DNA from 2 places in the Jeotgalibaca sp. PTS2502 genome. Region 1 is predicted to be linked to the other one. Evidence: predicted binding sites of a transcription regulator. Region 1 holds the regulator's gene; the other holds the start of a gene.
What was found. Region 1 encodes LexA, which represses DNA repair genes until DNA is damaged. Its sites were predicted from a motif close to CNAACANNTGTTNG; they were not measured.
Positions count from the first base shown of each region.

Region 2: BW721_RS02235 (Y-family DNA polymerase) is a predicted target of LexA. The motif match lies at 13,778-13,791, and genes of this name have one in related genera.

Region 1 covers NZ_CP019433.1:594,309-609,754, forward strand. The annotation lists gene recO (DNA repair protein RecO) at 1-319, shown strand, start outside; gene glyQ (glycine--tRNA ligase subunit alpha) at 608-1,525, shown strand; gene glyS (glycine--tRNA ligase subunit beta) at 1,522-3,585, shown strand; gene obgE (GTPase ObgE) at 3,778-5,085, shown strand; gene rnz (ribonuclease Z) at 5,122-6,051, shown strand; gene BW721_RS03045 (lipopolysaccharide assembly protein LapA domain-containing protein) at 6,078-6,506, shown strand; gene recJ (single-stranded-DNA-specific exonuclease RecJ) at 6,578-8,902, shown strand; gene BW721_RS03055 (adenine phosphoribosyltransferase) at 8,921-9,433, shown strand; gene lexA (transcriptional repressor LexA) at 9,524-10,147, opposite strand; gene BW721_RS03065 (YneF family protein) at 10,317-10,550, shown strand; gene BW721_RS03070 (ABC transporter ATP-binding protein) at 10,631-12,379, shown strand; gene BW721_RS03075 (ABC transporter ATP-binding protein) at 12,379-14,154, shown strand; gene BW721_RS03080 (lysophospholipid acyltransferase family protein) at 14,171-14,803, opposite strand; gene rpsB (30S ribosomal protein S2) at 15,050-15,446, shown strand, end outside.
Region 2 covers NZ_CP019433.1:443,567-459,012, forward strand. The annotation lists gene BW721_RS02170 (zinc-binding dehydrogenase) at 1-123, shown strand, start outside; gene BW721_RS02175 (ABC transporter substrate-binding protein) at 471-1,829, shown strand; gene BW721_RS02180 (carbohydrate ABC transporter permease) at 1,949-2,797, shown strand; gene BW721_RS02185 (carbohydrate ABC transporter permease) at 2,797-3,636, shown strand; gene mgrA (L-glyceraldehyde 3-phosphate reductase) at 3,715-4,704, shown strand; gene BW721_RS02195 (EAL domain-containing protein) at 4,754-5,938, opposite strand; gene BW721_RS02200 (family 43 glycosylhydrolase) at 6,173-6,664, shown strand; gene BW721_RS02205 (alpha/beta hydrolase) at 6,645-7,457, shown strand; gene istA (IS21 family transposase) at 7,831-9,057, shown strand; gene istB (IS21-like element helper ATPase IstB) at 9,047-9,784, shown strand; gene BW721_RS02220 (DUF2500 domain-containing protein) at 10,065-10,433, opposite strand; gene BW721_RS02225 (DEAD/DEAH box helicase) at 10,590-12,044, shown strand; gene BW721_RS02230 (hypothetical protein) at 12,093-12,455, opposite strand; gene BW721_RS02235 (Y-family DNA polymerase) at 12,455-13,756, opposite strand; gene BW721_RS02240 (type I restriction-modification system subunit M) at 13,912-15,446, shown strand, end outside.

The DNA.
Region 1 (15,446 bases):
CCCTTTTGATTATTCGGCTAAGCATTCAGGTGTTTTATGCACCAATCATTTTCACGAGGACAGGCACCGACTGAATGCTCATCCAGCTGCTATTCATTTTTGCCGTATTTTTTTAAGAATTAAGCCCAATCAAGTTGAGCGTATCTCACTAAAAGATGACACTAAAAAGGCTATTCAAGACTTTATTGATTTTCTTTATGATGAGTATGTTGGAATCAAGCTAAAAAGTAAATCCTATATTGATCAAATGAAGGAATGGGAGAATGTCTTGCAATTGTCAGTGGAGAAACGTAAAGCTGATGAATCTGAAAACACATAAAAACCTTGACTTTAATGGGTTAACTGTTTACTATTATGGTTATAATTAAATAAGAACGTTGACGATGAGAGTACATACAATATGATGCTAAAGCGAGTTTGGATAGGTGAGAGCCAAACGCATGCAGTTGTCATGGAAAGGCACATCTGAGTTTTACCAATGAAGAGCTGGTCTTAACCAGAAATAGGGTGGAACCGCGAGTATAAACTCGTCCCTATGTTGCTCCGCGAGCAGCATAGGGACGTTTTTTTGTCTATTATTAAAGGAAAAGAAATGAGGAGAATCACTATGGAAGAAAAAGTAACCGTTCAAAGAATGATACAAATCCTTCAAAATTATTGGGCAGAGCAAGGCTGTCTGCTTTTAAATGCATACGACACGGAAAAGGGAGCAGGGACAATGAGTCCGTATACATTCTTGCGTGCAATTGGTCCAGAACCTTGGAATGCAGCATATGTAGAACCATCCAGACGACCAGCTGACGGCCGTTATGGTGATAACCCAAACAGACTATATCAACATCATCAATTCCAAGTTGTGATGAAGCCGTCACCTGACAACATCCAAGAACTTTATTTAAAGAGTTTGGAAGCTTTAGGAATTAACCCGTTAGAGCATGATATCCGTTTTGTTGAAGATAACTGGGAAAATCCATCTCTAGGATGTGCTGGTTTAGGGTGGGAAGTTTGGTTAGATGGGATGGAAATCACTCAATTTACATACTTCCAACAAGTTGGCGGTTTGCAATGTAGCCCTGTAACAAGTGAATTAACCTATGGGATTGAACGTTTGGCATCATACATTCAAGATGTTGACAATGTTTACGACCTTGACTGGGTAGAAGGCGTTAAGTATGGCGAAATTTTCTATCAACCAGAATATGAACATTCAAAATATTCGTTTGAAGAAAGCGATCCAGAATTACTAATGAATTTATTCAATGCCTACGCAGAAGAAGCAATGAAACAAATTGACAATAGCTTAATCCATCCAGCTTATGATTATGTCTTAAAATGCTCACATGCATTTAACTTGTTAGATGCCAGAGGGGTGGTTTCTGCTACAGACCGCGCTGGTTTTTTAGCAAAAATTAGAAATATGGCACGTAAGTTAGCAAAAGCATTCGTTGAATCAAGACGTAATCTTGGTTTTCCACTTCTTTCAGAAGAAGAACGTCAACGTTTATTGAAGGAGGAGCAAGCATGAGCGGAACATTATTATTAGAAATTGGTTTAGAAGAAGTACCTGCACGTTATGTGAAGAGTAGTAGCCAACAATTAAAAGAGCGTATGGAACAATTTTTGAAAGTAAATCGTGTTATTTTCGAGCGAGTTGATTATTTTGGAACACCAAGACGACTTGCTGTCATGGTTCATGGTTTAGCAGATAAACAAGAAGATCTTCATGAAAAAGCAAAAGGACCAGCTAAAAAAATAGCTGTCGATGCTGATGGTAATTGGACAAAAGCTGCGCTTGGATTTGCAAGAGGACAAGGTGTTACCGAAGCAGACCTTTACTTTGAAGAATTAAAGGGGGTCGAATACGTCTATGCCAATAAAGAAGTTCTTGGTAAAGAAACAAAAGATGTTCTAACAGATTTAGGACAAGTTATCGATGCTATGACATTCCCAATTACGATGCACTGGGGAAATAGTTCTTATGAGTATATTCGTCCGATTCACTGGTTAGTTGCCATGTTGGATAATGATGTTATTCCATTTACGTTTCTTGACTTAGAAAGTGGTCGTCAATCGCGCGGTCACCGATTCTTAGGGCAAACAGCTACATTTGATCATGCCGCAGATTATATTGAAAAACTAAGAGAGCAATTTGTTATTGCTGATTTAGACGAACGTAAAACGATGATTAGCCATCAAATTGCTGAGATTGAAAAAGAAAATGCTTGGATTATCCCAGCTGATGAAACATTAATGGAGGAAGTTGTTTCTTTAGTTGAATATCCAACGGCATTCTTTGGCAGTTTCGATGAAAAATACTTATCGCTACCAGAAGAAGTGTTAATTACAAGTATGAAAGACCACCAACGTTACTTTGAAGTGACTTCTGCTGATGGTCAATTGCTACCTTACTTTATTTCAGTTCGTAACGGTAATGCAGAACATATTGATATGGTTAAAAAAGGAAACCGCAAGGTGTTAACAGCTCGTTTGGAAGATGCCTTATTCTTCTTTGAAGAAGATAAGAAGCAAACCATCGACGAGGCACTTAAGAAATTAGAGAGCGTGTCATTCCATGCTAAAATTGGATCAATCGCTCAAAAGACAGCCCATACTGGTTTACTAGCAGCAGCTATTGCTGAAATGGTTGCTTTGGACGAAGATTCTCAAGTATTGCTAAAACGTGCAGCAGAAATCTATAACTTTGACCTTGTTTCAAACATGGTCGGAGAATTCCCTGAATTACAAGGAATCATGGGTGAAAAATATGCGATTCTAAAAGGTGAACATCCGGAAGTTGCGACTGCAATTAGAGAACGCTACTTGCCGCTTTCAAGTGACGGTGACTTACCACAAACAGCTATTGGTGCAGTCTTAGCTCTTGCTGATAAATTAGATAGCATTATTAGTTTCTTTAAAGTTGATATGATTCCAACCGGTTCTAATGACCCTTACGCCTTAAGAAGACAAATGATTGGTGTTGTCCAAATTCTTGAAAATTTCCATTGGACATTGCCGTTAGACAGTTTCTTGCAACAGGCTTTGGAAACTGTTTACGCCCTTGAAAACAATGACGAAAAAGCGCAATTAATCAATCAATTTATTCAGTTTGCTAAAGGTCGTATTCAACAAAAATTACAAGGCTATCATGTTAATCATGACGTGCAAGATGCGATTCTTGGTTCAACTGAAAATAACTTGCTAGAATTGATTGAAAATGGTCAAACACTTCATAGCCATCAATCAGATGATGATTACAAAGCAGTGATTGAAGCATTAGCCCGTGTAGTTAATATTTCACATCAAATCGAAAAACCATTTGATACTGATAGTAACGTGTTTGAAACAGCTAGTGAGAAGAACTTACACGTTCAAATTAACCACGTAAAAACACTTTGGGATAAAGCAAATTCTGAAGAACGCTACGATCTATTAAAAGAAATTGCACCAGTTATTACCACTTTCTTTGATGAAAACATGGTTATGGTTGATGACGAAGCAGTTCGAAATAATCGCTTAAACCTTTTAGCAAGTTTAACAGAGCTTATTTTAGAGTTCGCTGATGTTAGACGTTTAATCACAAAGTAATGATTCAAGTCAACGAAAGGCTAGGATAGTGTCCTAGCCTTTCCTATTGTTTTAAAATCAAAGATAAATATTCTTTATGTCGGTCGCTCAATGTGTTAAATTAGAGTAGACTAGTAAAGAATGTTTGCTAAATAATAAAGAGAAACGAGGATATAGGAGTTAAGACTTCTTATATCCAAGGAGGACATCAATATGTCAATGTTTTTAGATCACGCACAGATTAATGTAAAGGCCGGTAATGGCGGAGACGGCATGGTTGCATTTAGACGTGAGAAATATGTACCAGATGGCGGACCAGCAGGCGGCGATGGCGGTAAGGGCGGTAGTATCATCTTTGAAGTAGACCCTGGACTACGCACTTTGCTTGATTTCCGTTACAATCGTCATTTCCGAGGTATCCCTGGCGAACATGGAATGAGTAAAAGTAAATACGGTAAATCTGCAAAAGATACTTACGTGAAAGTGCCACCAGGTACGATTGTTCGTAATGCAGAAACAAATGAGTTAATGGGAGATTTAACCGAAATTGGTCAACAATTAGTTGTTGCTAAAGGTGGTCGTGGTGGACGAGGAAACATTAAGTTTGCGTCACCTAGAAACCCAGCCCCAGAAATCGCTGAGAATGGCGAACCAGGGGAAGAATTTGTTCTAAATCTAGAATTGAAAGTTATCGCTGACGTTGGGTTAGTTGGCTTCCCATCAGTAGGTAAGTCTACTATTCTATCAGTTGTATCAAAGGCAAAACCAAAAATTGCTGCTTATCACTTTACAACTATTGTGCCTAACTTAGGTATGGTACAAGCACCAAGTGGCGGTCAATTTGCTATGGCCGATTTACCAGGTCTGATTGAAGGGGCATCACAAGGTGTTGGTTTAGGAATTCAATTCTTGCGTCATATTGAACGCACACGTGTTATTTTACATGTTATTGATATGGGAGCTACTGAAGGTAGAGATCCATTCGATGACTATGAAAAAATCAATGCTGAATTGGAAAACTATGAGTTAAAATTACTTGAACGCCCAACAGTCATTGTTGCTAACAAAATGGATGTTGAAGGCGCTGAAGAAGAACTTGCTAAATTCAGTCAAAAATTAGAAGAAAAATTTGCTGGACAAGATGTTCCAAAAATATTTGAGATTTCTGCATACCAAAACAAAGGCTTCGGCCCGTTGTTAGATTACACAGCAGAATTACTGGAACATACAGAAGCATTCCCATTATTTGATGAAGAAGAATTAATTCGCTCTGTTGAATATAAATTGGATGACCCATCTGATGAAATTATTATTAACCGCGATCCAGACCGTACATGGATATTAAGTGGTGAGAAACTAGAGAAACTATTCTTGATGACGAACTTCCACCATGATGAAAGCATCATGCGTTTTGCTCGTCAACTTCGTGGAATGGGAATCGACCAAAAACTTCGTCAACGTGGGGCAGAAGACGGCGATCTTGTCCGTATTATGGATTACGAATTTGAATTCGTAGACTAAAAACCCGCTAGATGAAGAGAAACGAGTGTTTGCATCATGAAAATTCAATTTTTGGGGACGGGATCTGGTGTCCCGTCAACCAATCGAAATCTATCCTGTATTGCGCTAAAACTATTAGATGAACGAAATGACATTTGGCTGTTTGATTGTGGAGAGGGTACACAACAACGTATTTTACGAACAACCTTAAAACCTCGTAAAGTTAATAAGATTTTTATCACACATTTACATGGGGACCATATTTTTGGTCTTCCTGGTTTTCTAAGTAGCCGCGCTTTCCAAGGTGGCGATACGCCATTGACGATATACGGACCAAAAGGAATCAAAGACTTTGTCTTAACGAGTTTAAGAGTTTCTCAATCTCATTTACGCTATCCGATTTTTTTCCATGAAATAGAAGAAGACGGGGTAGTTTTTGAAGATAAAACCTTTAAAGTGACATGTGCTAAGTTAGCACATGGCATTCCTTCCTATGGATTCAGAATTGAAGAGGCTGACTATGTCGGTGAGCTGTTAGTTGAAAAATTAAAAGCGGATAATATTCCATCCGGACCATTATATGGAAAACTAAAAAATGGGCAGACGGTGACTTTACCAGATGGTCGATCAGTTAATGGGAATGACTATATTGGTCCTTCTGTGAAGGGGAGAACAGTAACCATTTTAGGAGATACAAAACGAACTCCTGCTAGTACACAACTAGCCATGAACTCAGATGTGTTGGTTCATGAATCAACTTTCTCAAAGGACAACCAAAAAATTGCGAGAGATTATTTCCATTCTACCTGTGTAGATGCTGCTAAAGTAGCTAAAGAATCAAACAGTAGCCAGCTGTATTTAACTCATATCTCTTCACGCTATATGGGTAAAGAACAAGCTCAACTGCAAAATGATGCTCAAGCAATTTTCCCAAATTCAACATTAGTTCATGACTATGATGAATTTGACATTCCGTTAATTAAATAAAAGTGACTATGTGAGGTGTGTTAGTGATGAAAAACCAATGGAGATTAGTATTAATTATTGTTTTAATGACGATTATCAGTGTGTTTGCTGTTTTAAACGTGGAAAGTGTACCCGTTAGTTTTGGTTTTACAACGTTTGCTGCACCACTTATTATTATCATCTTTGTTTCTTTACTATTAGGTGCTTTATTAACATTACTTGTTTCAACAATGGCAAGTGTTCATCGAAAAAAAGAATTAAAGACCTTGCAAGCTGGAATTTCACAACTTGAAAGTCAGTCTGGTCAATTAAGAGACGAGATTAAAGCTGAGTACACTGAAAAAATAACAGCACTTGAGGAGACCATTAATTCTAAGGATAATAAAATTAATAGTTTAGAAAATGAGCTGGTTAATCAAATTACTTACAATAATGTGAATAACGTTAAACCAACCTCACAAGATCCTGTTGAATAAAAATGGAAATGATGATCGCCTGTTTTTAACAGGCGAATTTTCTTTGAAATGAAAAAGAGGGAGATAATAATTTGTTAGATGCAAGAATGAACTGGAAACAAAAAGAGTATCCGTTTGACGAGCATGTCATCAGTCATTTAGCTGAAGAGACAACTTATAGTCAAGCTTTTTTAAAACTATGTTTACAGCGGAATTTAGATACCATTGAGAAAATAAATGACTTCGTTCATCAGAGTGACGTGTCTTACCACGATCCATTCCTGCTTTATGATATGGAACGCGCAGTCAATCGGATTTTCCAGGCAATTGAATCGGAAGAAGCTATATTGGTTTATGGTGACTATGACGCTGATGGTATAACCAGTACGGCTATTTTAGTTGAAGCAATTGAAGAGTTGGGTGGGAACGTGACCTTCTATTTGCCTAACCGTTTTAAAGATGGTTACGGCCCTAATGAACGCGTCTTTCAAGAGCAAATTGAAAGTGGTATTGAGTTGATTGTAACGTGCGACAACGGCGTTATGGGACATGATGCCATCCAATTAGCGAATGAAAAAGGTGTTGATGTGATTGTAACCGATCACCATGAATTACCTACAGAATTACCTAACGCTTATGCTATTATTCATCCTAACCATCCATCTGGCGGCTATCCATTTTCTGATTTATCTGGAGCTGGTGTTGCCTTAAAATTGGCTGGCGCACTCCAAGACAGAATCCCTTACGAATACTTTGATATTGCAGCTGTAGGTACTATTGCAGACTTAGTTAGTTTAACGGATGAGAACAGGTGGCTTGTAAAAAAAGGATTGGAAATTTTAAAACAAAGCGAACGTATCGGCTTATTGATGTTATTAGAAAAAGCGGGAACTTCTCTAGAAGGTGTTGATGAGGAAACCATTGGCTTCACCATTGGTCCTCGCTTAAATGCACTCGGTCGTTTAGGAGATGCTTCTCCTGGCGTCGAATTATTGACTTCCTTTGATGAAGAACGCCTGGAAGAAGTGGTCGAAGAAATTCAACAAACAAATTCGAAAAGACAAGCCATTGTCAGTGAGATTGTTGAATCAGCGACAGCTAAACTAGAACAACTCTCGTCTCTGCCAAATATCATCGTTTTAAGTGATCCGAATTGGCACGAAGGTGTGTTAGGTATTGTCGCGAGTCGCTTAGTTGAAGAAACAGGTCGACCAACGATTTTGCTTGCTGAGAATTCAGAAACAGGGCTGGCTAAAGGGTCAGGTCGAAGTATAGATGCTGTCCATCTGTATCAAGCATTGTCCGCTTGCTCAGATTGTATTCTGAAATTTGGTGGCCATAAGATGGCAGCAGGCTTGAGTGTTAGTGTTGATCAAGTTAATCAACTAAGTTACGAGCTGAATAATGTCACATCAGTCTATGCTGAACAGATTAAGCAAGGTGCGACAATCGAGGTTGATGAGTACTTAGATGTTGATGAAGTTACTTTGGATTTTCTAAATGAGATTGATCAGTTGAAACCTTTTGGAACAGATAATCCTAAACCAATCTTTGCCTTTAAGGATGTCCCTGCACAAAATATTAAACAAATAGGAGCAGATCAAAAGCATCTTAAATTTTCTTTATACTCCGAAAAACAAACACTTGATGTTATTGGTTTTAACAAAGGGCATTTAGCTTCCTTTATGCCTGAAATGGAAACCATATCCGTAATAGGCGAATTGGGGATTAATACTTGGCGAGATTTATCGAAACCACAATTACAGTTAAAAGATTTGACCATTGAGCATGTTCAGTATTTTGATAAGCGAACATCTCAAGTCCAAGACGAGTCTCTTAACATTGAGAATAGTGTTTATCTGTTTTTTAACCGTGCCTTTTTTGATAAAACAGCTGATCACTTGCCAAATAGCAGTGTCTCAGTTTTATTGGAAAGTAGAGATGATATCCCACCATTTGAAGATGAATTAACAAATCTGATTATTATTGATTGCCCAAGTAGTCTAGACTATTTGACTTACTTCTTGGAAAGACATAAATTTAATAACTATTATATTTATGCCTATCCGATTCAAAGTATAACGGCTGAAGGAATCCCTAATCAAAAGGTGTTTGCTCATGCTTACCGTTATTTTAGAACCCACCAAAATATGGATGTTCGAAGCAAGTTAACTGACTTGGCCCAATACTTAAAAATTGATAAGAATTTGTTGATTTTTATCATATCCGTGTTTTTAGAAGCAAAATTTGTTACAATTGATAACGGTATAATGAATCCAAATCCGCAACCTGAAAAAGTCAATTTGGAAGAAACCAATACTTATAAACAAAGAATAAATAAAATGAATGCTGAGAAACTATTTATTTACCAGCCATTCCAAGAATTGATTCAGTGGATTAAAGCTTGTGATAAGTAGTTATAGGAGGAAATTTTGATGGATTTTAAAAAGTATATTGCTGATGTGAAAGATTTTCCAGAAGAAGGAATTATTTTTAGAGATATTTCACCATTAATGCAAGACGGCGATGCTTATGCGTCTGCAATTGCTAAAATTGTAGAGTATGCAAAAGATAAAGGTGTCGACAAGGTTGTTGGGCCTGAAGCAAGAGGATTTATGGTAGGTTGTCCGGTTGCAGTAGGATTAAATTGTGGTTTCGCAATGGCCCGTAAAAAAGGTAAATTGCCTCGTGAAACAGTAGAAGTCGCTTACGGTTTAGAATATGGTGAAGCTGTTCTTCAATTACACAAAGATGCTGTTTTACCTGGTGAAAAAGTATTAATCTGTGATGATTTACTTGCAACTGGCGGAACAACATTAGCAACTGTTGAATTAATTGAAAAATTAGGTGGCGAAGTTGTTGGTTTAGCATTCTTAATAGAATTATTGGATCTAAAAGGAAGAGAAAAAATCTCTGGCTACGACATTTTTAACCTAATGGAATACTAAAATCAAAAAGGAGATTGAGCATTTGCCTAATCTCTTTTTAAATTTGACAATAAAACAGCCAGAGAGTATGCTACTTTCTGGCTGTTGCTATTAACTGATATGAGTTCTGTATAAGCCGACAACTTTACCTAATATTTGTACATAGTCCAAAATAATCGGTTCAAGTTCATCATTTTCTGGCTGCAATCGGTAATGATCTGTTTCTTTATAGAATCGTTTACAGGTTGCTTCCTCGTCCTCTGTAATAGCAATCACAATATCGCCATTTTCAGCAGAAGCTTGTTTTCGAACAATAACCGCATCGTTATTGTAGATTCCTGCATTAATCATACTGTTTCCTCGGATGGTTAGCATAAATAAGTCATCCGAACTATTTTTTAAGTTCGGTGGAATAGGGAAGAAGTCTGTTGCTTCCTCAACCGCCAAGATTGGCTCACCAGCCGTGACCACGCCTAGTAGCGGCATTTGATCGCTCTTGATTCCTAATTGTTGTAAACCTAATTCAGTGACCTCAATAGCTCTTGGTTTAGTCGGGTCTCGATAGATATATCCTGCTTTTTCTAATCGAGCCAAATGGCCATGAACGGTTGAGGTAGATGATAGGTTTACGGCATTACCAATTTCTCTTACCGTTGGTGGATAACCTTTTTGCTGAACTTCCGTATAGATGAAGTGCAAAACATTCATTTGTCTTGAGTCTCTACCTTTAGTCATCGGACCATCATCTCCCATATTTTTATAGTGTTATTTTATCACATCTAAACAAAAGAATCAAACAGATGTTCGGGTTTTAAAAAAAATGAATAATTGCGCTTTTCTATTTCCTTTTTGGCGAATATCTTGTAATATATTTAAATGAGGACTTTTGGAAGGAGGATACAAATTGAGTACAAGTGCATGGATTTTTATTGTTATTTTAGGGGTACTTTTAGGAGCTGTAGGGGGCTTCTTTTTGGCACGTCGTTATATGATGAATTATTTTGCTGAAAACCCACCTATTTCAGAAGATATGTTACGCAACATGATGATGCAAATGGGTCAAAAACCATCAGAACGCAAAGTGAAACAAATTATGGCTTCTATGAAAGGTCAAAACAAGAAAGCTAAAAAGAAATAATTGAATGAAATAATGAAAAATGTGGATGCTTGTTTGGGTCCACTTTTTTGTTTTGTATGAACTTAGAAGGAGGGAAACCCGTGCAAATCTTTAAAAAATTAAAGTGGTTCTTCAAGCAAGAATGGCGTTCTTACACAGTGGGGGTCTTTTTCTTAATTGTTGTAGCTTTGATACAAGTTGTTTCACCCCGAATAGTCGGAAATATTATTGATGATATTAATGAGCAATTGTTAACACCTAGAAGTTTAATGATTCAAGCAGGGATTATCCTATTATGTGGTATTAGTCAATATATTTTTCGCTACATTTGGCGCATGGAAATTTGGGGAACGTCTGCTAAACTTGAAAAAATACTTCGAATACGCTTATTTAATCATTTTACGAAGATGGATGCCGAATTTTTTCAAAAATATCGTACAGGAGATTTAATGGCTCATGCTACTAATGATTTGAATGCCATTCGTATGGTTGCAGGTGCAGGAATTCTGACCCTAGCTGACTCGATCTCATCGGGTGGAATTACATTTTTAACAATGTTGCTAACTGTAAACTGGAAATTAACATTAATCGCCATGATACCAGTGCCAGCTTTAACACTTGTTTCAAGAATGTTAGGGAAGAAAATTCATCGAACCTTTAGGAAAGCCCAAGCATCCTTTTCAGCCTTGAATGATAAGACACAAGAAAGTGTTACGGGAGTAAAGGTGATTAAAACTTTTGGCGAGGAAAAGGAAGATATTGCTGATTTTGAATCGAAGACTCGTGACGTTGTTTTAAAAAACAAAGAGGTTTATGCGATTGATTCGATGTTCAGACCGGTTGTTATTTTTGTTATGGGTATTTCATATGCCTTATCTTTGATTTTTGGGGCTTACTTTATTCAAAATGGCGAAATGACTATTGGTAACCTCGTAACATTCTTCAGCTACATTGCTCTAATGAGGTGGCCAATGCTTGCTGTTGGTCGATTATTGAATGTTTTAGAGCGAGGTAGCGCTAGTTACAGCCGTATTGATGAACTGCTTCAAGAACAATCACGTATTATTGAACCCAAGCATGCAATTACTCAGCCACTAGATGGTGACTTAGAAATTGCGATTCAATCATTCCAATATAGCGATTCAGAACAAATCTCGCTTAAGGATATTGTTATCCATCTTCCAAAAGGACACACATTAGGTATTGTGGGTCGAACTGGATCAGGAAAAAGTAGTCTGTTTAGTTTGTTGCTAAGAGAATATGATCACTATGATGGCATCATTAGTTACAATGGCATTAATATTAAGGATTATAGCTTGGATAGTTTGCTAAGCGGCATTGGTTATGTGCCACAAGATAACTTTCTTTTTTCAACAAATGTAGCAGATAATATTCGATTCGCCAATCCAGCTTATTCAGACGAAGAGGTTTACGAAGCAGCTCGAATTACAGCGATTCATGATGATATTCTCGGTTTTCCAAATGGCTACAATACATTGGTAGGGGAACGTGGCGTGTCCCTTTCTGGTGGTCAAAAGCAACGGATTTCGATTGCTCGCGCCGTGATTACGCAACCAGAATTATTGATTTTAGACGACTCCTTATCAGCTGTTGATGCAAAAACAGAAGAACAAATTTTAAGTCAATTGAAAGAAAAAAGAAAGAATCAAACAACCATTATCGCAGCTCATCGTATTTCGAGTGTGATGCACGCTGATGAAATCATCGTTCTAGATAATGGCACTATTGTGGAACGAGGAAATCATGAACAATTAATGCAAAACCAAGGCTGGTATCGTCGAATGTATGAGAAACAGCAATTGGAAAGCAAGTTAGAAGGTGAGAAATAATGGAACAATCAGTTTGGTCTAAAACCATTCCGGTCAAAGAACAAGTTCGAGTTGTTAAACGAATTGTAGCTTATGCGTTACCTTTTAAATCACCATTTATTTGGTCCTTTATTTTTGGTATCGGACTAGCTATAACCGACGTTGTCTCCCCTAGGATTATTCAAGTATTTCTCGATAACTATGTCACTCAAGGGAAAGCAACCATTTCGATTGCGATTCAATTTTCACTATTATACATGTTATCGATTATCATCAGCATGATTACGATGTATTTTCAGAATTACCTATTTAGCATGGCGTCCGAAAAAACAGTCGAAAATATACGGAATCAACTGTTTAGAAAAGTTAATCAACTCGGCATGCGATATTTCGATCAAACACCGGCTGGTTCAATTGTTTCTCGTGTGACAAATGATACGGAAACAATTAAAGATTTTTGGGCTGTCTTCTTGGCTCTAGCAGAGGGTCTTTTAAGTATCGTAACAGTGTTTATTGCGATGTGGGTATTAGATGTAAAAATCACCTTAACCTTTCTATATTTCTTACCTGTTATGACATTAATGGTATGGTTTTACCAACGTGTCAGCACTCGTGTATACCGCACAATGAGAGAAAAACTAAGTGAGCTAAACACAAAATTGAATGAAAATATACTAGGTATGTCTATTATTCAACAGTTCCGCCAAGAAAAAAGACTGCAAAAGGAATTTAGTGATGTTAATGAAGAGTATGCGCGTGGCAGAATAGCCATGGTTAGGATGAATGCCTTGCTTCTTAATCCCTTTATCAGTTTGTTACAAGCCATTGCATTGACGGTTGTTTTGTATTTGTTTGGTGGACAGTCATTTGACCAATTTGTGGAGATAGGGGTTATTTATTCCTTTACTAGCTACATTAACAACTTCTTTAGACCCCTTGGAATGATGATGGACAACTTGAGTGTTTTTCAAGACGGGATTGTGTCAAGCTATCGTGTCATCCGTGTACTTGATCATGATGAACTAGTCCCTCAACAACATGAAGAAGCTAATTTAGCTATTACAAAAGGTAAAATTGAGTTTAAAAATGTGACATTCGCCTATGATAACGGACATAACGTTTTGAAAAACATTAGTTTTACTGCTAATCCTGGCGAAACGGTTGCTTTGATTGGACATACAGGTAGTGGTAAAAGTTCGATTATTAATGTCCTCATGCGTTTTTATGAGTTTTACGAAGGGGATATACTGATTGATGGACAATCAATTAAAAAATATCCAATCGAGGAAATTAGAAGACAGATGGGGCTTGTTCTACAAGACTCATTCTTGTTTTATGGTGATGTTAGCCGTAATATCCGTCTCATGAATGATGAGTTGGATGACGTAGCTATTCAGGATGCTGCAGAATTTGTTCACGCCAATCATTTTATCGAGCAATTACCTGAGCAATACCACGCGAAGGTTATTGAGAGAGGGGCTTCTTACTCAAGTGGGGAACGCCAACTGATTTCTTTTGCACGGACGATTATCCGCGACCCTAAGATTTTAGTTTTAGATGAAGCGACTGCTAATATTGATACGGAGACAGAATTGTTAATTCAAGAGAGTATGAATAAAATGCGAAAAGGGCGAACAACGATAGCGATTGCCCATCGCTTATCTACGATTCGTGATGCTGACCTCATCTTAGTTCTTGATAAGGGTGAGATTATCGAACGTGGTAAACATGATGATTTGATTGCTAAAAAAGGTATTTACTACGATATGTACCAACTACAATCAATGTCAGATTAACACAAAAAAACAGAGCTTAGGAGCTCTGTTTTTTTGTATAGTCATATTTAAAATTAGGATTGACTTCATTGTCTAAACGATCAAATGAATCCATTAAAGCTTGATCGATAGCTGATAATTCATCTTTGCTAATTCGTTTGCCTTCCGGTAAACGAATCGGATCACCAAAACGAACAAATGCATTTTCTCTTTTAATTAAAGCTTTTAAAGAAAACGGTCCTTGGAAAACGACCGGTACAATCGGAACTTTGGCTAAGCGAGCCATAGCGGACGTACCGCCTTTAATTTCATTATCATAGCGAGAACCAGTAGAGAAAATAAAAATATTACGTTCGCCTTCTTTTAGAATATTAACGGGTTGTTTTAAGGCGCTAGGACCTGGATTTTCACGGTTAACAGGAAAAGCGTGCATTTTTCTTAAAAACCAATTAATGAAGCCTTTTTTAAATAGCTCTTGTTTAGCCATAGTAGAGTATACATGGGGATAGGCTGCCACAGCTATAAAAATGGGATCAAGCCAACTTCGGTGTGGTGCCGCTAAAATATATGTTTCAGCTTGTGGTAATTTTTCTTTATTCTGAACGTCAGTCTTACCATTTAATAGCCAGACAATAAATCCGACGATTCGAACAACACAATTGTAAAACAATAGGAAACCTCCTTTTTGTAATCAAATAATCAGTTATCTTAGTATGCGATACTATGACAGAATTTTCAAGAAAATTTTATTATGATTTTTCTTGCATTTTTTTCAAATAAACGTATAATGTAAGACGGTGCTAAAACACCAAAAATTTCACACCTCAATGGATGCAGGGATGGGTGCTTCGATGAAGTCATACTTGTAATTGAAGTTGGGGGAGGAAAAATACAAAACCAAATGGAGGAATACAACATGGCAGTCATTTCAATGAAACAATTGCTAGAAGCTGGTGTTCACTTCGGTCATCAAACACGCCGTTGGAACCCAAAAATGAAACAATATATCTTTACAGAAAGAAACGGTATCTACATTATCGACTTACAAAAAACAGTTAAGTTAGTAGATAACGCATACAACTACATGCGTGAAGTCGCTGAAGATGGCGGCGTTGCTCTTTTTGTAGGAACAAAAAAACAAGCTCAAGAAGCTATTAAAGATGAAGCTATCCGTTCAGGACAATACTTCGTTAACCACCGTTGGTTAGGTGGAACATTGACTAACTGGGATACAATCCAAAAACGTATCAAACGTCTAAAAGACATCGAAAGAATGTCTGAAGATGGTACTTTCGAACTTCTACCTAAAAAAG
Region 2 (15,446 bases), 150 kb from region 1:
ATTGCTAAAGGACAGCTCCATCCAAAAATAACAGAGATCACATTAGATGAAATTCCAGAAGGGATTCAGTTGTTAGAAGATAATAAAGTGACAGGTCGTTTGGTTGCAGTAATTGATCGTTAGAAGTAAGACATTTTGCCTACTTTCTTTGAAATTCTGTTATCGGTATCAAATGCGATAAGACTGGGAAAATTAGACAAACTGTCTTTTTTTAACTGAAATTCCTATTGTCTAATTTAATGAATAGTGATATTCTTCATATATAGCGAAAGCGCTTGCTCATCGATGATTACTGGTTTTGTTGCCTTCATCGTTTTGCGAGTTATTTCTACTTGCTTAGTGTAATCGTTTTCCAAGCGGGTGCTCTGCTACTAAGGAGGGGTGGAAAGGGCAATAATTTCATTATCAAGAACAAGCTTTTATTTTTTTATATGAGCAAGGAAAAAATTAAGCGAATTGAGGAGATTAATATGAAAAAATCTTTACTTTCTTTATTATCAATGATGAGTGCAGCGACGTTATTGGCAGCATGTGGTGGATCTGATCCTGACGCAAGTTCAGGAAATGACGGTGGCGAAACAGCCGATGCAGGGACTGTTTACTATCTAAACTTTAAACCTGAAATTGCAGATGCGATTGAAGACTTAGCAGAAGCTTATACAGAAGAAACAGGCATTGAAGTGAAAATGGTAACGGCAGCGAGTGGTACCTATGAGCAAACCTTGAAAACGGAAATCACCAAATCAGCACCGCCAACTGTGTTCTTTATTAATGGACCAATTGGCTACAATAATTGGAAAGACTACACATTAGACTTAAGTAAAACAGACTTATACAGCTGGCTAGTTGATAAAGACTTAGCCATTACAGAAGATTTGAGTGTCTACGGCTTACCAATTACGGTAGAAGGCTATGGTATTATTTACAACAATGCAATTATGGAAACATACTTTGCTTCAGCAAATAAGAAAACAGACTATACATCAGTTGATGACATTAATAATTTTGATGCATTAAAAGCGGTTGTAGAAGATATGACAGCCTTGAAAGATGAATTAGGTATTGAAGGGGTATTCTCTTCAACATCTCTAGCATCTGGTGAGCAATGGCGCTTCCAAACTCACTTAGCTAACTTACCGATTTACTATGAATACAAAGATAAAGATGTTGATAGCTTAAGTGAAATTGATTTTACCCACTCAAAAGAGTACCAAAACATTTTTGATTTATACTTGAACAATTCAACAACAGCACCTGGATTGCTAGGAAGCAAAACAACGACTGATTCAATGACTGAATTTGCTTTAGGAAAATCAGCAATGGTTCAAAACGGGAACTGGGGCTGGGGCCAAATTAGTGGTACGGAAGGGAACGTTGTAAACGAAGAAGATGTTAACTTTATGCCAATCTATATTGGGGCTGAAGGTGAAGAGAGTCAAGGGCTAGCGATTGGGACAGAAAACTTCTTAGCAATCAACAGCCAAGCCGCTGAAGAAGATATTCAAGCCTCAATTGACTTTGTTGAATGGATGTACAGCTCAGAAACAGGTAAGGATTATGTGATTAATGAATTTGGGTTCATTCCAACCTTTAACAGCTTTACTGAAGATGAATTCCCAACTGATCCATTAGCACAAGATGTCCTTGCTTCAATGAATGATGAAATGCAATACAGTGTACCGTGGTCATTTACAACATTCCCAAGTGAACAGTTCAAGGATGATTTCGGTAGCGCATTATTAATGTATGCACAAGAGCAAGCAACATGGGACGAAGTAACAGAGACTGTTATCGAGTCATGGGCTCGTGAAGCATCCTTAACACAATAATGATACTGAATAGATTAGTCTTCTTAGAGTCTCTAAGAAGACTAATCTCATTATTTTTACGAAGATTGTACATCAATCAAACATACTAAAGTAACAATGATTTTTTTGAATAGGAGGTCATGGTTTTGCACAAATCACTAAAGAAATATTTTCCCATATTCGTTTTACCGACACTGGTCGCCTTCGTTATTGCCTTTTTAATTCCATTTGTATTGGGTGTTTATCTATCATTCACTGAATTTAATACAATCGTCGATGCAGCTTGGGTTGGCTTTGAAAACTATAAGAAAGCTTTTGCGGACCCTGGTTTTATGAGTGCCTTGTGGTTTACAGTGAAGTTTACAATCGTCTCTGTCATGACGATTAATGTGATCGCCTTTTTCTTAGCCTTGCTACTGACAGGCGCAATTAAAGGAACGAAATTATTTAGAACGGTCTTTTTCATGCCCAATTTAATTGGTGGTATTGTACTGGGCTATGTGTGGTTAGCTATTATAAACTCTATTCTTTATAACTTCGGCGTAACGATTACCTATAGTCCTGAATATGGCTTTTGGGGCTTGGTTATCTTGATGAATTGGCAATTAATAGGCTACATGATGGTCATTTATATTTCTGGTATTCAAAATATTCCAAATGACCTTTACGAAGCAGCCCGAATTGATGGGGCGAACAAACTACAAATTCTAAAAGACGTGACTATTCCCTTAGTCATTCCATCCGCAACAATTTGTTTATTCTTAACCTTAACTAACTCATTTAAACTATTTGATCAAAACTTGGCATTAACAAATGGTGCGCCCGCAGAAACAACAAATATGTTGGCGTTGAATATTTATAAGACATTTTACGGTCGTATGGGCTGGGAAGGTGTTGGACAAGCCAAGGCGGTTATTTTCTTCATCATCGTTGGGATTATCGCCATTACCCAAGTTTACTTAACACGTAGTAAGGAGGTAGAAAACTAATGAATACATCATCCAAAAAATTCAGCGATAAGGTCTGGTTCATTATTGTGTTGGCACTAGCGATTCTATTTTTAGCGCCTATTTTCCTTATCTTAATTAATTCCTTCAAGGGAAAACTGTTCATTAGTGAAGATCTGTTCTCGCTACCGAATGCAACAACCTTTGTTGGCTTAGAAAACTATACACGTGGGATTAGCACCGTAAACTTCTGGCAGGCCTTTATGTATTCTATTTTTATTACGGTATTCTCAGTTGGAACGATTGTCTTATTGACATCCATGACAGCTTGGTTTATTGTCCGTGTTAAGAATAAATTCACTTCATCTTTATATTATCTGTTTGTTTTCTCGATGATTGTACCTTTTCAAATGGTGATGTTTACACTCACATGGTTTGCCAACCAGTTAAGTTTAGACAATCCAATAGGCATTATTTTCATCTATCTTGGTTTCGGTTCGGGTTTATCCGTCTTTGTTTTCACAGGATTTATTAAATCCGTCCCCAAAGAAATTGAAGAGGCGGCTATTATTGATGGCTGTGGACCGATACGCACCTTCTTCTTAGTTGTCCTGCCGATTTTGAAACCAACTGTTATTACGGTAGCTATTTTAAATGCCATGTGGATTTGGAATGACTACTTATTACCATACTTGTTGCTAGGAACGGAATACAAGACCATTCCAATCGCCATTCAATACCTACAAGGCTCATACGGCAATACCGACTATGGTTCTCTCATGGCACTGCTTGTTCTAGCGATTATTCCAGTGGTAGTTTTCTATCTAGCCATGCAAAAGCACATCATCAAGAGTATTACCTCAGGGGCAGTCAAAGGGTAATTAGCCTTTGACTAGTCTTTTATCTTTTCTTTCCAAAGTGATGTAATAGAGAAGACAAATAAGAAACGGGGCGTGATGATGTATCAAGCAAATGAAAACCGTTATAAGAATATGAGTTATCGTCAAGTGGGTAAGTCTGGTTTGAAATTACCGGCAATTTCACTAGGCTTATGGCATAACTTTGGCGATGTTGATTCACTCGAAAACCAACGTGCTATTTTAAGAACGGCCTTCGATAATGGCGTTACCCACTTTGATTTAGCTAATAACTACGGTCCACCAGCTGGGTCGGCTGAAACAAACTTTGGTCGTTTGTTTAAGGAAGATTTTAAAACTTATCGTGACGAGCTCATTATTTCGTCTAAGGCAGGTTATTATATGTGGCCAGGTCCTTATGGTGAGTGGGGGTCTAAAAAGAGTATTATCGCTAGCTGTAATCAAAGTTTACAGCGGATGGGATTAGACTATGTGGATATTTTCTACCACCATCGTCCAGATCCCAACACGCCAATTATTGAAACAGCTCAAGCACTTGATTTATTGGTTAAACAAGGAAAAGCCTTGTATATTGGGGTTTCAAATTATTCGCCTGAACAAACAGCAGAGATTTCGAAATGGTTTAAAGAATGGCATACGCCATTTATTATCCATCAACCTGCTTATAATATGTTTAATCGTTGGATTGAAGACGGCTTAACAGATGTATTAGCCGAAGAAGAATTGGGTGCGATTGTCTTTAGTCCATTGGCACAAGGGTTATTAACCAACCGCTATTTAAATGGTATTCCGGAAGGTTCTCGTGCGCATCGTTCAGATAGCCCATTCTTGTCAGCAGAAAATGTCGATAACACCATCAATACGGTTCGCCAATTAAACGCGGTCGCAGAGAAACGTGGTCAAACATTGGCTGAAATGGCTCTAGCTTGGAACTTGCGTCAGCCTGTGGTTTCAAGTGTATTAATTGGGGCATCGCGTGTCAGCCAATTGGAGGACAACTTAAAAGCCCTTCAAAATCTTGATTTCTCAGCAGAAGAATTAGCAGAGATTGATCGTATATTAGCAAAATAAAGACTAAAAAAGGAGCAGGGGAATCATTTCCCTGCTCCTTTTAGCTCGTTTAATCGGTTAGTGTTTCGAGGATCGTTTTGACCGTAACGGTACCATAAAACAAATTGTTTTCTGTGATAATCACTCGCTCATAGACTTTATGGTTTGAGCGAGCCATGGCTAAATGTGAAACCGTATTGATAGGTGTATAGCGGTCCACAGATAAGAATTGCTTAGTCATCACATTCGCAATTTTTGTAGAGGGTTGGTTTTCTTCTTCCATCCATTCTAAAACAGTCTTTTGACTAATCAACCCAACCGGTCGCTTGTCTTTGACAACTGCTAAGGCTAAACATTCCGGATCGTTCATAAAATAAGTATAGACCTCACCGATCGTATCATCCGGTGAAAAGACATCTGTTTGAGTAGATAGACTGTCAATCGTCTGTTTATGCTGTTGACTCAGCTGCGATTTCTCGTTAAGCGTTTCAATTGTTTTAATGACAGTTGGTGGGATAGCTTGAATAGCCGTTTCAGGTTTTTGGAAATAATGACCTTGGCCGTAGTGAACACCTAATTTAATGATCGCTTCAAGTTCGGGATAGGTTTCAATGCCTTCCGCAATTAATTTAACATTTGAAACTTTAGAAAATTCAACCATTCCTTTAACGAGAGCCCTCTTGATATTACTCAAATGAATATTGCGAATCAAATTCATATCCAACTTAATGTAGTTGGGGTCAACATCACTAATCAGATTAAGGCCGCAGTGGCCAGCGCCAGTGTCATCAATTGCGATTTTATAATCTTGATTTTTATAATGTTCAATCGTCGCTTTAAAGCCACTCATATCATCAATAACCGTTCGTTCTGTTATCTCGAAAATGATATGAGTAGGAGAGATACCATACTGCTCTAAAAACGATTTAGAAAAACTCTCTTCTAAAGAATAGTTCGTCATAATATTAGGATTAATATTTACAAATATTTTCTTATTAAAATCAGGTGTTATAAAGGTTTGAACAGCCTCAAAAGCTCTTGTTCGACACAATAAGTCTAGTGGCCATAATAAGTCATATTGGTTAGCAGCCACAAATAATTGCTCTGTATTCTCAAACGCACTTTCGCCAACAATCCTGCTCAGTGCTTCATAGCCCAAAATATCACCATTTTCTAGCGATACTATTGGCTGAAAGACATTCCGTATTCGTTTTTCTTCGATAATACTTTTTAAGGATTCCTCTTGGCTAATCATTTCACACCTCCATCTTAAAAGAGTTGGTTCCTTTATAGTTTATTATAGTATATTTATCGGCTAAGTATACTATTTTTGTTGTGAATTTATCTGAATAAATATATTTTGGAATTAAGGGCTTATATTTCAGTACGAAAGTCTAATTTTAAAGGTGAATGGTCTAAATATGATGGTATATCTTTTTATAAATGAATTATAATAGGGTGTAAGCGTTTTATATGAAAGGAGTCTGCTATGACCACTTATACCTATACTAATCCGATTATTAAAGGGTTTAACCCTGACCCCAGTATTTGTCGTGTTGGGGATGATTTTTATTTAGCAACGAGTACCTTTGAATTTTCCCCGGGATTACCTGTTTATCACAGTAAAAATTTAATTGATTGGGAGCTGGTTAGTCACGGCCTATCACGACCAGAACAAATGACCTTATCACGTAAAATTCCGAGTGCGTTTGGTCTTTATGCGCCAACCATTCGGGAGATTAACGGCCGTTTTTATATGGTTTGTAGCAATGTTGCCGATGATAATTTTGCTCAAGGGAACTTTTTGATTTGGACGGACGATATTAGCGGTGAATGGTCTGATCCGATTTGGCTAGACACACCGGGAATTGACCCGTCACTTTTTGTGGATGACGATGGTACTGTTTATTATTCGGGTACGCATAAAGATATTTATGTGCGCCAATTAGGGGGAGTGTCACATGATTCATCAAACAATTGATTCATTTTATGAGAAAAGCTCTGCACGTTTAACGACCTATATTATTGAAAATTCGCCTGAGATTGATGTAAATCGTAAACGGCCGGCGATTATAATTTGTCCCGGTGGCGGCTATGAATTTTTATCCGATCGAGAGGCAGAGCCAATCGCAGTGAAGATGATGAGCTACGGTTATCAGGCGTTTGTGCTAGAATACAGCGTAAAACCGGCAGTTTATCCAACAGCTCTTGAAGAATTAGCCAGTGCCGTACGATTAGTCCGTCAAAATAGTGACGACTGGCACGTTGATCCAGAGCAAATTATTGTAGCTGGCTTTTCAGCTGGTGGTCATTTAGCTGCTAGCTTAGGTGTCTTGTGGCAAGACGACCATTTAGTGCAAGCATTAGGTGGAAAGAAAGAAGACTGGCAACCAAATGGCTTATTGCTAGCTTATCCTGTCTTATCAAGTGGCGAATTTGCCCATGAAGGATCCTTTAAGGCTTTGCTGGCAGACAATTATGCCAGCTTAAAAGACGAGCTATCTCTGGAGAAACGGGTGAGTGCATTAACGCCACCAACATTCTTGTGGCACACGCTAGAAGACGGTCTTGTACCAGCAGAAAATAGTTTGCTTTTTGCAGATGCTTTGCGAAAAGCGGGTGTCCCTTACGAATTACATATCTTCCCTAAAGGAGGCCACGGATTGAGTTTAGCGACACATGAAACAGGCGGCAGAGGCGATTACGAGCGTGACGAAGCCGTTGCCGTTTGGCCGCAACTCTTTGCAACTTGGGTTAAACATAACGTTAGTTAAATAGAATAAAGAGGTTCAGAGCCTAAATGCTGTTCGAACCTCTGAATTACTTAAAAATAAAGAGGTTCAGAGCCTAAAAGTCGCCCGAACCTCTGAATTACTTAAGAATAAAGAGGTTCAGAGCTAAAAAGTCGTCCGAAGCTCTGAATTACTTAAAAATAAAGAGGTTCAGAGCCTAAAAGCAGCCCGAAGCTCTGAATCACTTAAAAATAAAGAGGTTCAGAGCCTAAAAGCAGCCCGAAGCTCTGAATCACTTAAAAATAAATGTAAAGAACAGTTATAAAATGTAGGAAAATGACAATGTAAAATTGTTGGTTTTCCTACATTTTTTATATACTCTTCTTATCCCCTATAGAATTGGAGTGGAATAGGAATGAGAAGAGATATCAGAGAAGGAGTGAAAAAACATATGATTGATGGCATAAAGCCCAATTATACTGCGTTAGCGGAACAATACGGATGTGACTATCGTACGGTTAAAGCAGCGTTACAAGGTAATAAACCTAAAACAAGGAGGACATATCCGAGTAAATTAGATTCATTCAAACAAATCATAGATATTAAGTTAGAAGATCAATGTACCGCTAAAAGTATCTTCAAATTCATACAAAAGAAAGGGTTCGATGGGAGTTACAGTCTTGTTAGAGACTATTGCCGTGGAGTGAAAAAAGAACGGATACAGAAAGCAACGGTACGCGTCGAATATACGCCTGGTCTTTCAGCACAAATCGATTGGAAAGAAGAAATGCGACTGATAAGCAGTCAGGGAGAAGTCTTCCGCTTTAATATTTTTCTTTATATATTGCCCTACTCAAAGAAGAAATTTATTACGCTTACCTTTGATCGTAAACAAGATACATTGTTTGAGTGCATGAATGATGCCTTTTATCACACCGGTGGTGTTCCAGAAGAAATATGGTTCGATAATATGAAAACTGTCGTCGACCGATCACGAACTCAATTCTCTCAGGTTCATTTAAATGATCGTTTCTATTCTTTTAGTAAAGATGCAGGGTTCAGAACAATGGTCTGTCGCCCTTTTCGCCCCCAAACAAAAGGTAGCGTAGAAGCTCTCGCTAGAACAATGGACCGGTTACGGGTTTACAATCATGAATTTTATGATTCGACAGATCTCATTCGAATCGTTGACGAACTTTGTGATGAATTAAATTCGGAAGTGTCTCAAGCAACGGATGAGATTCCTGATATACTTTGGAAAATTAATGAAAAAGAGCACCTGCATAAGCTAAAAGATGACTTGTTAAATCCTTATTTTGAAGACTCTATTCGCCGTAAAGTCACAAAGGAAGCAATGGTCATTTTCCGCAAATGTAGGTACTCTGTAGACCCTCGCTATATCGGAAAAGAAGTTGACTTGGATCTTTCCGAAAACGAAGAGCACGTGCACATTTATTATAACGGAGAACAGATTCGTTCGCACCCACTTACCACAAAAAGATTGAACTATAACCAAGAAGATTTGGTTCAGATACTTAAATCAGATGTCATGAGCCACAAAGAAGAAGATGACATCCAAGAACATATTAAACGAAGTTTAAAGCAATATGATTTACTGGAGGTGCCTTCGAATGAGCAGTAACTATCAAAAGCTATTAAATAATCTAGAGGCCTTGAATTTAAAACATATGAGAGAATATGTGCCAAACTATGTTGAAATTGCCAATCGGGATGAGCTTTCTTTAACAGAAGCTCTTCTAGAATTAACTAATCAAGAATTAGATTTTCAAACGAATCAGACTGTGGAACGTGTCATCCAGCGCGCACACTTTCCCAAACGGACATCACTTGAAGAATTTGATTTCAACTTTCAACCAAGCGTTAACAAAAAAGAGATTCTAGACTTGAAACATATGGCTTTTATGGAGAAAAAAGAAAACTTAGTTTTCATTGGAAACCCTGGTGTAGGGAAAACACACCTTGTCATCGCATTAGGCATTGAAGCATGTCATCAAGGCTACCGTACACTGTTTATCAGTTGTCATGAATTACTTTTACGTCTTCGTTCTGCCTTTGAAAAAGGGACCGTCGATCGTGTTCTGAAACGATATGCCAAATATGATCTTTTGATCATTGATGAAATAGGTTATTTACCAATTCAAAAAGTTGAAGCTAACCTCTTCTTTCAACTATTAACGATGCGTTACGAAAAAAAATCAACAATGATTACGACAAATATTATCTTATCTCGATGGGGGGAGCTATTTCAGAATTCTGAAATAGCCGCCGCCATTCTTGATCGTCTGGTTCACCATGTTAAAGTCTTCAAGATTACTGGAAAATCATATCGTATGAAAGGGAAAATATAAATGGACTTCTAAATTAGACTGTCAAAAACCTACATTTTTATTCTGTCATAAACCTACAATTTTATACTGTCCTTGACAAAATAAAGAGGTTCAGAGCCTAAAAGTCGCCCGAAGCTCTGAATCACTTAAAAATAAAGAGGTTCAGAGCCTAAAAGTCGCCCGAAGCTCTGAATTACTTAAAAATAAAGAGGTTCAGAGGCTAAAAGTCGCCCGAACCTCTGGATTACTCAAAAATAAAGAGGTTCAAGCCATTAAAAGCGCTCGAACCTCTTTGTTTTTATTATCTCCGCTCAAAGTCTAAGTACCTGCTACCTTGATAAGATAATTTGCCGCTATCACCCTCAGCTAATTGCCCGTATTCTTTGCCACTTATTCGAAATTCAAGGCGCTGGCTGCCGTCGAATTGAAAGGTCACATAATAAGTCGTCGAAGTCGACGGATGATTGTGATGGATGCCTCCTGGACCATGATGAACATTGTTGTGCCGCTTAATATCTGCCCGTTTTGACGTGACGCGCGCCTCCACAGACCGAATCGGTGACTGATTATTGCTATTCCATGTTATGATGCCTCTGACCGCTTGGAAAATAATAGTGCCAATTACCATGATAAAGATGATCGGGATGAATGATTCAACTAGAAAAAACATGCCAACACTCCTTTATTTGCTCAATCGTTATCGTTACTTCCATTATACCCTTTAGAAAAGCCATTAAGCAATCGCATGATAGTATCATTAAAAGTGTTCTTTTTCTCGAACGTTACTGTTATACTAATTCAGCGATGAAAAAGAAAGTAGGACATTATGGAAAACAAAACATTTGAATCATTCGGTCTAAGCAATGAAATCCTGACAGCTCTAGCTAGCTTGCGCTACCGCAAACCAACAGCTGTCCAAGAAGAAGTGCTGGCACCAGCCTTAACTAAAAAAGATATTATGGCTCAGTCACAAACTGGTAGTGGGAAAACAGCTGCCTTTGGTATTCCCCTATGCGAACAAATTATCTGGGAAGAAAATAAGCCACAAGCTTTAATTATTGTACCGACACGTGAATTAGCGCTACAAATTAAAGAAGAACTAACGAACATCGGCCGCCTAAAACGTATTAAAGTGACAGCCGTTTTTGGGAAGTCTCCCTTTAAAATCCAAAAATCAGAGCTCAAACAAAAGAGTCATATTGTTGTTGGAACACCGGGGCGTTTACTTGAGCACTTGCAAGAAGGTACTTTGAAAGTTGATAAAGTAAACAGCCTTGTACTGGATGAAGCCGATGAAATGCTAAATATGGGCTTTATTGATCAAGTAGAAGCGATTATTGACTATTTACCAACCGACCGCCAAACCATGCTGTTTTCAGCAACCATGCCATCTGAAGTAGAGCGATTAGCTGAGTTCTATATGAAATCTGACCGTCTAGCATTGTCATTAGAATCAAAGCAAACAAAACCAGCTATTCAGCAATCGTTTATTAAAGTGGGAGACATGGATAAGCCACAACTCTTACTTAATTTACTAACGATTGAAAACCCTGATGCGAGTATTATTTTTTGTAATACAAAAGGGGCCGTTGACGACTTAGTGACCTTCTTAAGCAAAGAGGGCATAACTGTTGATAAATTACATGGTGGCATGGATCAAGATGATCGCCTAGCTGTCATGAGTGATTTCCGATTAGGGAAATTACGTTACCTCGTAGCGACAGATGTGGCTGCACGAGGAATTGACGTAGATACTGTTACACACGTCATTAACTATGATGTTCCTTTTGAAAAAGAAAGCTTCACTCATCGAACAGGGCGTACAGGCCGTGCCGGTCGAAAAGGCCTAGCCCTAACCATGGTGTCCGACAAAGACACTTACCAATGGCAAACGGTTCGTGATTATGCCTTTGACGAAACGGATGAGCTGACGGAAGTCTTTCCGCCGAGCCAACGCCTTGTATCGCGTATGCAAGCTGCCTTTGAAACGAAAAGCCAAAGTCGCCTGACACCAAAAGCTCCACGTAACAAAGACCTCAACAAAGGCATTACCAAAGTTTATTTTAATGGTGGAAAAAAGAAAAAATTACGTGCCATTGACTTTGTAGGGACTCTGACGAATATTAAGGGTGTGGATGCGGACGATATTGGCATTATTACCATTCAAGAAAATGTGACTTATATCGAAATTCTAAATGGCAAGGGAAGCTTCGTCATTTCAGAAATGCAAGATAGAACGATTAAAGGTAAACAATTAAAAGTAAGAAAAGCTCGTAAATAACCAATAAGCGCCAAGTTAAGAAATCACTTCTTAGCTGGGCGCTTTTTCTTATAGTGCGCTCCATTTTTGACTCTCTACTAAACAGGCATGCCTGATTTCATCAAAATGGATTTTTTCTTGGTTAATATAAATACCCATAGCATCAGCGCCTTTAAGATAGCCAACCACATCATCAAAATAATTGCCTTCATTGTCAACTGCTTCCAGTTGGATAGCGACTTGCTTGTTTTTGAGCCTCGCTTCTTCCAAAACTTGACCAATATCGTAGAGATCCATTTGTGGTTTTTGTCTATTGATGCTTAACTGCGCTGCAGCATATTTTTCCTGCTCTAACGAATGTTCAGATAGGTAAAATCCTGCCCATTTTTTCATACCACGATCGCGATAGTGGTCATTTAAATACTTACTCATCACTGAATACCCTCCATTCCGCCAGCATGGCCACCAACTAAGCTACTTCGATGAATGGCAGTTGCGCCATCCAGTAAACTGCTAGCGTGTACAAGTGACTGAAAGCCATACTTTTCTCTAATTTTATCTACCAAATAATCGAGTTGTTCTTCGGCGATTTGCTTTTCTGGGTCCTCAAATAGATCTAATTGAATATCAGAACTATAGCTTAGTTTAGAATAGGAAATTCCAATTCGCCTCACCGCTTGTCCACCATAATAGTTGTCAAACAGTTCTAAACAATAAGCAACCAATTTTTTAGAATGAGAAGTAGGTGGTATTTTGAGTTGACGAGAGAAACCTTCTGCCATTTCATATTTAGAGTAACCAACATACAAACTCACACATCCCGTTTGGCAGTGTCGCCTACGAATCCGAGCCGCAACTTGTTCAGCCATTTCACGAATGACAAGTTTAATTTCATGTCGGTAAAGGTAGTCTTTGGGCAAAATTTGCGAATTACCATAACTTTTCTCCAGAGGCTTATAGCGCTCGCGAATATTGCTACGATCAATTCCCCATGCGTTGGCAAACAACTGCTCCCCAATGATACCCATCTTTTCTTTTAACTGATAAAAGTCACTATGAGCCAGGTCGTAAACCGTGTGAATGCCCATTTTATTGAGCTTTAGTGCTGTTCGACTGCCGATTCCCCACATATCGCTCAAGTCATTTATTTTCCAGATTTTATTGGGAACATCTTGATAGCGCCATTCCGCAATAAAGTCGCGGTTATGCTTTGCCTCAATATCTAGCGCTAACTTAGCTAGTAACATATTATCGCCAATCCCAACGGTGACATACAGGCCAGTTTGCTGATAAACCTGTTTTTGAATCGTTCGGGCCATATCGTAAGCTGTTTTTTCCTTGAATAATGCTAGACTAGGGCGAATCGATAGAAAGGACTCATCAATGCTGTAAATATATAAATCTTCATCGCTGACAAAATGACGGTAGATTTGGTTAATCTCATTATTTTTCTCAATATAACGTGTCATTCGAGGTGGAACAACAATCAGATCAGGATGGGGCGGTATATCGTATTTGCGCGTCACATTGTTAATTCCGAGAATTTCTTTAGACTTGGGAGAGGCAGCTAAGACAATGCCACCATCGTTTTCAGCATTACTCATCACGACTAGTAAAGCTCTTAGCGGATGATAACCACGATCCACACACTCAACAGAAGCGAAAAATGATTTCACATCGATACACAAAATATCGTCGCTCCTCTCAGACGAATAATCGAACATCACCATCAATCCTCCTTTACCCATATTATAAGAACATACGTTCGATTTGTAAAGGGGAACAAAGAGGAAAGTTTTGCTAGAAGACTTTCGCTTGTTCACAGCGTAAGTTATAATGAAAGTTATATAACTACAACATATTGAAATTAAAGGAGCATGGTATAATAATGCAGGAGCAACAATCAAAAACACTTTATCAAGCGCTATGGAATAGTGCTGATATTTTGCGTTCAAAAATGGGAGCAGGTGAGTATAAGGACTATCTACTAGGACTTATTTTTTATAAATATTTATCAGATCGTATGCTTTATCACGCGGCTGACCTGTTAGAAAAAGAGGTTAATAATTTAGATGAGGCTCAACAAGTATATGTAGACGCCTTTAATGACCCAGAAGATAAAGACGATCTGATTGATACTTTAAAATATGATTATTCATATGCTTTAGAACCAGAATTGACTTTTACTGCTATTGTTCAAAGAGTTAATAAAGGTAAATTCCAATTGGAAGAGCTTGTTCAGGGGTTTAGAAATATTGAACAAAGCGATGAATTGTTTGAAAATCTTTTTGAAGACGTGGACTTATATTCTAAAAAATTAGGTGCAACTCCTCAAAAGCAAAATCAGACCATATCAGCTGTTATTAAAGAGCTAGCTAGTCTTGAGCTTGCTCATCAAGGTGATGCATTAGGCGATGCTTATGAATATTTAATTAGTCAATTCGCCTCTGATTCTGGTAAAAAAGCAGGTGAATTCTATACACCACAGTCTGTTTCAACATTGATGACACAAATTGTATTGTTAGGAAAAGAGAATCAAAAAGGATTTAGTGTATACGACCCTACGATGGGATCAGGTTCACTATTATTGAATGTAAAAAAATTATCCAACCAACCAGGAACGGTAAATTATTTTGGACAAGAATTAAACACGACTACCTATAATTTAGCTCGTATGAATATGATTCTGCATGGAGTAGACGTTGCTAATCAACATTTACATAATGCAGATACATTGGATGCTGACTGGCCAACAGAAGAACCAACAAACTTTGATGGTGTATTAATGAATCCGCCATATAGTGCAAAGTGGTCTGCAGATAAAGGATTTTTGGATGATGCTCGTTTCTCTATGTATGGCGTTTTAGCACCAAAATCAAAAGCTGATTTTGCATTTTTACTTCATGGCTATTATCACTTAAAAGATACGGGTGTTATGGCTATTGTTCTACCACATGGTGTTTTATTTAGGGGAGCAGCTGAAGGTAAGATTCGTCAAAGTTTATTAGAAAATGGCGCAATCGATACAGTTATAGGTTTGCCAGCAAATATCTTCTTTAGTACAAGCATTCCAACAACTGTTATTATTCTTAAAAAGAATAGAGAGAGTAAAGACGTTCTTTTTATTGATGCATCAAACGACTTTACTAAAGCTAAAAATCAAAACAATCTAGAAGAAGAGCATATACAGAAAATACTAGAAACTTATAAAAATAGAAGTCATGTAGAGAAGTATGCCCATCTTGCAACATTTGAAGAGATTGTAGAGAATGACTACAATTTAAATATCCCTCGCTATGTTGATACTTTTGAAGAGGAGGAACCAATCTCCTTAAAAGAAGTTTCAAAAGAATTAGCTGATATTGATAGACAAATTGCCGAGACAAATGCAGAACTTGCTAAAATGGCTCAAGAATTAACAGC